Streptomyces hawaiiensis: one gene and its partner. The protein of the gene in region 2 binds, or shares a complex with, the protein of the main gene of each other region. Links are inferred from orthologs where the notes say so. Each region holds a gene or a part of one and is shown on either strand. Other genes may lie near its edges.

The links.
Region 1: the proteins of pcrA (region 2) and uvrB are in contact, whole or in part, in a crystal structure (PDB 7EGT), measured with the Thermus thermophilus proteins. The link is inferred for Streptomyces hawaiiensis from one-to-one orthologs. Residues at the interface, in WP_096412145.1 of Thermus thermophilus: His654, Arg656, Phe657, Gln666, Asp668, Glu669, Lys680, Arg681, Leu682, Ser683, Lys685, Tyr686, Ala687; in WP_096411307.1 of Thermus thermophilus: Glu23, Leu25, Arg26, Asp27, Gly28, Glu29, Arg30, Phe31, Arg55, Glu326, Asp327, Phe328, Glu379, Ser382, Gln383, His398, Gly400, Arg401.

What each region holds. Positions count from the first base shown.
Region 1 is NZ_CP021978.1:2,247,403-2,251,132, forward strand. The notes cover bases 829-3,730. They hold uvrB (excinuclease ABC subunit UvrB), read right to left. Parts: upstream 3,398-3,730; coding sequence 1,259-3,397; downstream 829-1,258. Other genes in these bases: CEB94_RS10385 (TerD family protein), read right to left, coding at 829-1,120; CEB94_RS10395 (MHYT domain-containing protein), read right to left, coding at 3,438-3,730. Also shown: CEB94_RS10380 (TerD family protein), read right to left, coding at 1-465; more of CEB94_RS10385, read right to left, coding at 542-828. UniProt on the Escherichia coli protein: The UvrABC repair system catalyzes the recognition and processing of DNA lesions. A damage recognition complex composed of 2 UvrA and 2 UvrB subunits scans DNA for abnormalities.
Region 2 is NZ_CP021978.1:5,346,682-5,351,397, reverse strand. The notes cover bases 1,657-4,716. They hold pcrA (DNA helicase PcrA), read right to left. Parts: upstream 4,396-4,716; coding sequence 1,918-4,395; downstream 1,657-1,917. Other genes in these bases: CEB94_RS24825 (M23 family metallopeptidase), read left to right, coding at 1,657-1,867. In the rest of the region: CEB94_RS24830 (esterase/lipase family protein), read left to right, coding at 1-112; more of CEB94_RS24825, read left to right, coding at 332-1,656. UniProt on the Escherichia coli protein: A helicase with DNA-dependent ATPase activity. Unwinds DNA duplexes with 3'-5' polarity. Translocates on single-stranded DNA with 3'-5' polarity. Initiates unwinding more efficiently from a nicked substrate than double-stranded DNA.

The sequences.
Region 1 (3,730 bases), 3.1 Mb from region 2 along the record:
CCCCGCGTAGCCCTGGCCGACGGCGCGCACCTTCCAGGCGCCCTGCCGGCGGTAGAGCTCCAGGGCGACGACCGCCGACTCGGCCTCCAGGCCGGTGATGGTGTAGCTGGCGACCTCGCCGCCGTCGAGGCCGGTGACGGCGACGAAGGGGGCCGCCACCACGCCGAAACGGACCGGGCCCGTCCCCCCGGCAGGCAGGGCGAGCAACACGCTCACCCGGTGGACGGCCTCCGGCACGGCGTCGAGATCCACCGCGAGGCGATGGTCGGCGGCGGCCTGCCGGGAGACCTCGAGACCCGGCTGGGTGGGTGCGCCCGGGTGGGCCACCCACTCCGCGCCGTGGATACGGCCGTTCTCGTCACCCAGCGCGGCCACGGCCACGATCGGCGTACCGGCCGAGACCCTGATCTCGAGACGGGCCTGGGAGAGCGGGTGGTTCTGCCCCCGCACCAGCTCCGCCGTCATCGCCTTCGTCCCCCTGTGTCGTTGTGTGGAGTCGGGTACTGCCCGCCGGGCCCGCCGGTCCGGGGCCCGAGTGCTCTCAGAGCACCGGCAGGATCGCCGGCATCAGGTCCTGGAAGGTACGGCCGTTGGCCGGGTTGCCCAGGGCCGTCATCGCCCAGCCCTGGCCGGAGCGGTGGACCTTGGCCATGATCTGGGCCGTGTACTGGCCGCCGCCGGCGAGCGTGTAGCGGGCGAGCTCCTGGCCGTTGGTCTCGTCGACCAGGCGGCAGAACGCGTTCTGCACCTCCTGGAAGGTCTGGCCCGTGAAGGAGTTCACGGTGAAGACGATCTGGTCGATGTGGACCGGGATCCGCGCGAGGTCGACGAGGATCGCCTCGTCGTCGCCGCCCTGGCCGACACCGCCGACGAGGTTGTCACCGGTGTGGCGCACCGAGCCGTCGTCGCTCACCAGGTGGCGGAAGAAGACGACGTCGACCGGCTGCTTGTCCGCGAACAGGACGGCGGAGGCGTCGAGGTCGACCTCTCGCGTGCGCGAGCCGAACAGGCCGCGCCGGGGAGCCGCCTGCCAGCCGAGACCCATGCGAACCGCAGTCAGGCTGCCGCCGTCGTTCTTCTGCAGACTGATGGCCTGACCCTTGGTCATGTTGACGGTCACGCGCTGATTCCCCTCTCGAACGTCCCCTGTTGCCGCGTGATCGCGGTTGCCAGAACCCTACGCAGGGGCACTGACAGCGACGTACCCCGGTCCGCACTTTGTGTCGGTGTTGCAACACTGCGCGTGCGCGGCGCTCTGTCAGGCCAGGCCCGCCTCCTTCATCTGGCGCAGTTCCTTCTTCATCTCGGAGACCTCGTCGCGCAGCCGGGCCGCGATCTCGAACTGGAGCTCCGCGGCGGCTGCCCGCATCCGCGTGGTGAGTTCCTCGATCTGCCCGGCCAGTTCCGCCGCGGGGCGGTCGGTCGGTACCGTCTCCTTGGCCTTGCCCTTCGCGGACCTGGCCGTCCCCGCGGCCTTGCCGAGGGACGGTACGGGCGCCTTGGTGCCCCCGCCGTCCTTCTTGGCATTGCGGTAGCCCGAGCCGAGCAGCTGCTCGGTGTCGACGTCCTCGCGGGCGATCTGGGCGACGATGTCGTTGATCTTCTTGCGGAGCGGCTGGGGGTCGATGCCCCGTTCCGTGTTGTACGCGACCTGCTTCTCGCGGCGCCGGTTGGTCTCGTCGATGGCCTTCTCCATCGCCGGGGTGATCTTGTCGGCGTACATGTGGACCTGGCCCGACACGTTGCGCGCGGCGCGGCCGATGGTCTGGATCAGGGACGTGCCGGAGCGCAGGAAGCCCTCCTTGTCGGCGTCCAGGATCGCCACCAGGGAGACCTCGGGCAGGTCGAGGCCCTCGCGCAGGAGGTTGATGCCGACCAGCACGTCGTACTCACCCGCGCGCAGTTCACGCAGCAGTTCGACACGGCGCAGGGTGTCGACGTCGCTGTGCAGATAGCGCACCTGGATGCCCAGCTCCAGGAAGTAGTCCGTGAGGTCCTCGGCCATCTTCTTGGTGAGCGTGGTGACCAGGACGCGCTCGTCCTTCTCGGTGCGCTGCCGGATCTCGTGCACCAGGTCGTCGATCTGGCCCTCGGTGGGCTTGACGACGACCTCCGGGTCGATGAGGCCGGTGGGGCGGATGATCTGCTCGACGACGCCGTCCGAGCGGGACATCTCGTAGGTACCCGGGGTGGCCGACAGGTAGACCGTCTGGTCGATGCGCTCCTGGAACTCCTCCCACTTCAGGGGGCGGTTGTCCAGGGCGGAGGGCAGCCGGAAGCCGTGGTCGACGAGGGTGCGCTTGCGGGAGGCGTCGCCCTCGTACATGGCGCCGATCTGCGGAACGGTGACGTGCGACTCGTCGATGACGAGCAGGAAGTCGTCCGGGAAGTAGTCGAGCAGGGTGTTGGGCGGGGAGCCGGGCAGGCGGCCGTCGAAGTGCATCGAGTAGTTCTCGACACCGGAGCAGGAGCCGATCTGGCGGAGCATCTCGAGGTCGTAGGTGGTGCGCATCCGCAGGCGCTGGGCCTCCAGGAGCTTGCCCTGCTTCTCCAGCTCCGCGAGGCGCTCGCCCAGCTCCTTCTCGATGTCGTTGACGGCCCGCTCCAGGCGCTCGGGTCCCGCGACGTAGTGGGAGGCCGGGAAGACGTAGAGCTGCTGGTCGTCGCTGATGATCTCGCCGGTGAGCGGGTGCAGGGTGGACAGCGCCTCGATCTCGTCGCCGAACATCTCGATGCGGACGGCCAGCTCCTCGTAGACCGGGAAGATCTCGATGGTGTCGCCGCGGACGCGGAAGGTGCCACGGGTGAACGCCATGTCGTTGCGCGTGTACTGGATGTCCACGAAGCGGCGCAGCAGCTCGTCGCGGTCGATCTCCTCGCCGACGCGGAGGGGGACCATGCGGTCCACGTACTCCTGCGGGGTGCCGAGGCCGTAGATGCAGGAGACCGAGGCGACCACGACGACATCGCGGCGGGTGAGCAGCGAGTTGGTCGCGGAGTGGCGCAGGCGCTCGACCTCCTCGTTGATCGAGGAGTCCTTCTCGATGTAGGTGTCCGACTGCGGGACGTACGCCTCGGGCTGGTAGTAGTCGTAGTACGAGACGAAGTACTCGACGGCGTTGTTCGGGAGCAGCTCGCGGAACTCGTTCGCCAGCTGGGCGGCCAGCGTCTTGTTCGGCGCCATCACGAGCGTGGGGCGCTGGAGCTTCTCGATCATCCACGCGGTGGTGGCGGACTTGCCGGTGCCGGTCGCGCCCAGCAGGACGACGTCCTTCTCGCCTGCCTGGACGCGCCGGGCGAGATCGGCGATGGCCGCCGGCTGGTCGCCGTTCGGCTGGTAGGAGCTGACGACCTCGAAGGGCGCCACCGTGCGTTCGATCTTGGAAACTGGCCGCATGGGATCCACCGTACGACCCCGCACTGACAACGGGCTCTGATCAGCGGTTCTGCGGGGTGCGGGAGCCCCGGTGCTCCACGGTGCGGCGGGGGCGGAACCGCAGGCGGTGGGCGGAGTGCCGGACGGGAGTGTGGGCGGGGATGCCGGGCTTGTGCTCGACGGGGACGACAGTGGGCTTCCCCATGACCATCAGCGGGTCGAACATCACCACGACGCCCGCGAGGAGCAAGAAGGCCAGCGGGCCGATCAGCATGGGCGCGAGCAGGGACGCGGGCGACTCTCCGGTGGTGGGTTCGGCCGTGCCGTGCAGGTGGACGCTGAGGGCGGCCATGC
Region 2 (4,716 bases):
TCTCGCGCTGCCCGTGCACCCCGCCGTCGCCAACGGCATACGGCAGGTCCTCGACACGGCCCGCCCGGGTGAACCGTCCGTCGAACGCACCGGCGGTCTGACGGTCGCCTGAGACTCGTCATACAGCGGTCACTCAACGCCGCAGTACCGATCAACCTCGAACAAACTTCGAACACAGGGCCAAGCCCGTGTCCGCGGTCCGCCAAAACGCGGCCGAATGCCCGTTTCCTGCGCGCGCGAAACCTGCCGAAGATTGTCGTGCCCGCATACCGCCGGGTACAGTCGCCGCACTGCTCTGGCAGCCCCTGTTGTCGAGGCGAAAGAGAAGTTGGTGAACGACCGTCACCCGTCGGGGACCATGACCCCGGCTCCGGCTTCCGACGCCGCCTCCGCGCCCTACGCGCCGTACGGCACCCAGGAAGCCCAGTACGGCGACTTCACCACGTACGGCGACTACACCGCCACCGGATTCGACTCCACCGGTACCCACGGCACCGGTTTCGATGCCACCGGGCACGCCACCGCGAGCTTCGCGACCGACCCCCTCTTCGGCGACATGCCGGGCAGCGGCCAGGACACGGGAACCTACGACACCGGCCACTGGCCCACCGGCACGCACGAGAACGTGCACTACGACGCGTACGCGGCCCAGCACCACGCCGCCTACGACACCGGGGTCTACGACACGACCTCCTGGACGGCCGAGCAGCAGCCGATGCCGGTCATCCCGTCCCAGGCCCCGTCTCCCGACGCCACCGGGCAGTGGGAGGCCGGCGCCTGGCTCCAGCCCGACCAGTCAGGCAACCCCGCCGACCACACCCAGCAATGGGAGTGGGGCACGCAGACCTTCGACACGGGTGCCTACGACGCAACACAGTGGAACTCCGACGGCACCGCCGCACCGGCTCCCGAGGCGTACGAGCACCCCGCCGAAACCTTCGACCAGCACGAGACCGCGACGTTCGACCAGCTCACGTACGACGACTCCACCGGGGCCGGCTACCAGGACCCCGCCGCGGACAGCGGCGAGCCGGCCGCCACCGGTGAACTGCCCGTCGTCACCCCGCTCCTGGACGGTCAGGAGGACGTCGCAGCGCCGCCCTCGCGGGCGGCATCGCGCGCCGGTTCCCGTTCCCGCCGCCGTACGCCGCCCAAGCGCTCGGCGCTGATGACCATCGCGGTGCCGTCGGCGTGCGTGATGGGTGTCGCCGGGATCGCCGCCGCCTCCGTCGGCAGTTTCGCCGACGACAGTGCCGCTGAGGCGCAGACGACCGCGGCGGACGCGCAGCCGGTCAAGCCGGCCGCCGCCAACAACAAGCTGGACACACAGCTGCAGAGCCTCACCGCCGGCGCCGACGACTTCGCCGACCGGGCCAGCCGTACGCAGGAGCGCATCGACCTCAAGGCCCAGCAGGCCGCCGAGAAGAAGCGCGCGGCGGAGGAGGCGGCCCGCAAGGAGCGACTGCGCCCCAAGTTCGCCCTGCCGGTCGCCCGGCACGGACTCAGCGCCTACTACGGCCAGTCCGGCATCAACTGGATGTCCCTGCACACGGGCATCGACTTCCCCGTCTCGTACGGCACGACCGTGATGGCCGTGACCGACGGCACCGTGCGCACGCAGTGGAACAGCGCGTACGGCAACATGATGATCGTGACCGCGAAGGACGGCACGGAGACGTGGTACTGCCACCTCTCCACCTACACGGTCCCCTCGGGTACGACCGTGAAGGCCGGCGATCCGATCGCCCGCTCCGGCAACTCCGGCAACTCGACGGGCCCTCATCTGCACTTGGAGGTCCACACGGCCGGCGGCTCGCCGATCGACCCGCTCCCGTGGCTGCGCAGCCACGGCATCGACCCGACGTAACGTCCCGGCAGCCCCCGCCGGTCCGACCAGCGGGGGCTCACCTCACAGAACTACAGCTTCTCCACCGGCGCGTACCGCAGCAGCAGCCGCTTCGGCTTGGCCTCGCCGAAGTCGACCGTCGCCTCGGCGTTCCCGCCCGTGCCCTTGACCGCGACGACGGTCCCGAGCCCGAACTGGTCGTGCGTGACCCGGTCCCCGACCGCCAGGGACACCACCGGCTTCTCGGAGGTGCGGCGCGTGGCGAAACCGGAGGCTCCCGACGCCGACGAGCGCGAGCGGGACGAGGACAGCGAGGCCGCCACCGCCGAGACCGGACCGGAGGAGGCGGGTGCGGTCCCTCCCGTCCGCTTCCACTCCAGGTGGGCCGGCGGGATCTCCTCCAGGAACCGGGAGGGCGGGTTGTACGACGGCTGGCCCCAGGCGCTGCGCAGCGTGGAGCGCGTCAGATACAGCCGCTCCCGCGCGCGCGTAATGCCGACGTAGGCCAGGCGCCGCTCCTCCTCCAGCTCCTTGGCCTGCCCGAGGGCGCGCATGTGTGGGAAGACGCCGTCCTCCATGCCGGTCAGGAAGACGACGGGGAACTCCAAGCCCTTGGCGGTGTGCAGGGTCATCAGCGTGATGACGCCGTCGCCGTCCTCCTCGTCGGGGATCTGGTCGGAGTCGGCGACCAGCGCGACCTGTTCGAGGAACTCGGACAGGGTGCTCTGCTCCCCTTCGCCGCGCTCCTGCTCGAACTCCATGGCGACGGCGGCGAGTTCCTGGAGGTTCTCGATCCGGGTCTCGTCCTGCGGGTCGGTGGAGGCCTGCAGCTCGGCGAGGTACCCGGTGCGCTCCAGCACGGCCTCCAGCACCGTGGCCGGTCCGGCGCCGGACTCGACGATGGTGCGGAGGTCCTCCATCAGTGTGTTGAACCGCTTGACGGCGTTGGTGGAGCGCGCGGCCATGCCGTACGCCTCGTCGACGCGCTTGAGCGCCTGCGGGAAGCTGATCTTCTCCCGCTGGGACAGGGCGTCGATCATCGCCTCGGCACGGTCGCCGATGCCCCGCTTGGGGACGTTGAGGATCCGGCGTAGCGGCACCGAGTCCTCCGGGTTGGCCAGCACGCGCAGGTAGGCCAGGACGTCCCGGACCTCCTTGCGCTCGTAGAAGCGGACACCGCCGACGACCTTGTAGGGCAGGCCGACGCGGATGAAGATCTCTTCGAAGACACGGGACTGGGCGTTGGTGCGGTAGAAGACGGCGACGTCGCCGGCCTTGGCCTCGCCGGCGTCCGTGAGACGGTCTATCTCCTCGGCGACGAACTGCGCCTCGTCGTGCTCGGTGTCGGCGACGTAGCCGGTGATCCGGGCGCCGGCGCCCGCGTTGGTCCACAGGTTCTTGGGGCGGCGGGACTCGTTGCGCTCGATGACCGCGTTGGCCGCGCTGAGGATCGTCTGGGTGGAGCGGTAGTTCTGCTCGAGCAGGATCGTCGTCGCGTCCGGGTAGTCCTCCTCGAACTGGAGGATGTTACGGATCGTCGCGCCGCGGAAGGCGTAGATCGACTGGTCGGCGTCGCCCACCACGCACAGCTCGGCGGGCGGGACCTCGGCCTCGGGCGGTACGTCGACGGGGTGCTCGGAGGTGCCGACGAGTTCCCGGACGAGGGCGTACTGGGCGTGGTTGGTGTCCTGGTACTCGTCCACCAGCACGTGGCGGAAGCGGCGGCGGTAGTGCTCGGCGACGTCGGGGAAGGCGCGCAGGAGATTGACCGTCGTCATGATCAGGTCGTCGAAGTCGAGGGCGTTCGCCTCGCGCAGCCGCGACTGGTACATCGCGTAGGCCTGGGCGAGGGTCTTCTCGAAGCCGTCGGTGGCCTGGGCGGCGAAGTCCTCCTCGTCGATCAGCTCGTTCTTCAGGTTGCTGATCTTGGCGCTGAAGGACTTCGGCGGGAAGCGCTTGGGGTCGAGGTCCAGGTCGCGGCAGACCAGGGCCATCAGGCGCTTGGAGTCGGCGGCGTCGTAGATCGAGAAGGAGGACGTGAAGCCGAGCTTCTTGCTCTCCCGGCGCAGGATGCGCACGCACGCGCTGTGGAACGTCATGACCCACATGGCGTTCGCGCGCGGGCCGACGAGCTGCTCGACGCGCTCCTTCATCTCGCCGGCGGCCTTGTTGGTGAAGGTGATCGCGAGGATCTGGCCCGGGTGCACGTCCCGCTCGGCGAGCAGGTGGGCGATGCGGTGCGTGAGCACACGGGTCTTGCCGGAGCCGGCGCCGGCCACGATGAGCAGCGGGGAGCCGGAATGGACGACGGCGGCGCGCTGGTTGTCGTTCAGCCCTTCCAGGAGGGTGGCGGTGTCCACCACCGGGCGGGGGGCGCCGTCCCGGTAGTAGGCGTCCCGGTCCGGAGGCATGTCGAACTTCCCGCCGAACAGATCGTCCGGAATCGGCTCCGGTACGTGATCGTCCTCGGGCGGCGGCGGGGGCTCGTCCGCGGGGCCCCGCTGGGCCTGGAGGTTCGCCAGGAAGTTGTCGTCAAAGAGGCTGCTCATCGCTCTCCGAGTCTAGGGCGCCCCACTGACAGCCCGCCGCCGCCCTGAGAACATCGCCGCGCGCCCGGGGATCACGCCGTTCGCCCGGCGGCGCGATGTCGCCGTCCATGACCGCATGATCACGCCCTGCTACAACCCCCGCGATTGTGGACCTTTCATGACCAACCCCCCTCGATCGTTCACTCTCTGCAACGCTCATGAGTAAGGTCACGAAAATGTATCGGGCATATCACCCATCAACCTTCACAGAGGCCACACGAATTGGCTACGGTGCGACCAGGCCGCATGACCCCCACCGGCGAACGTCGCCGGGCCGCGCGG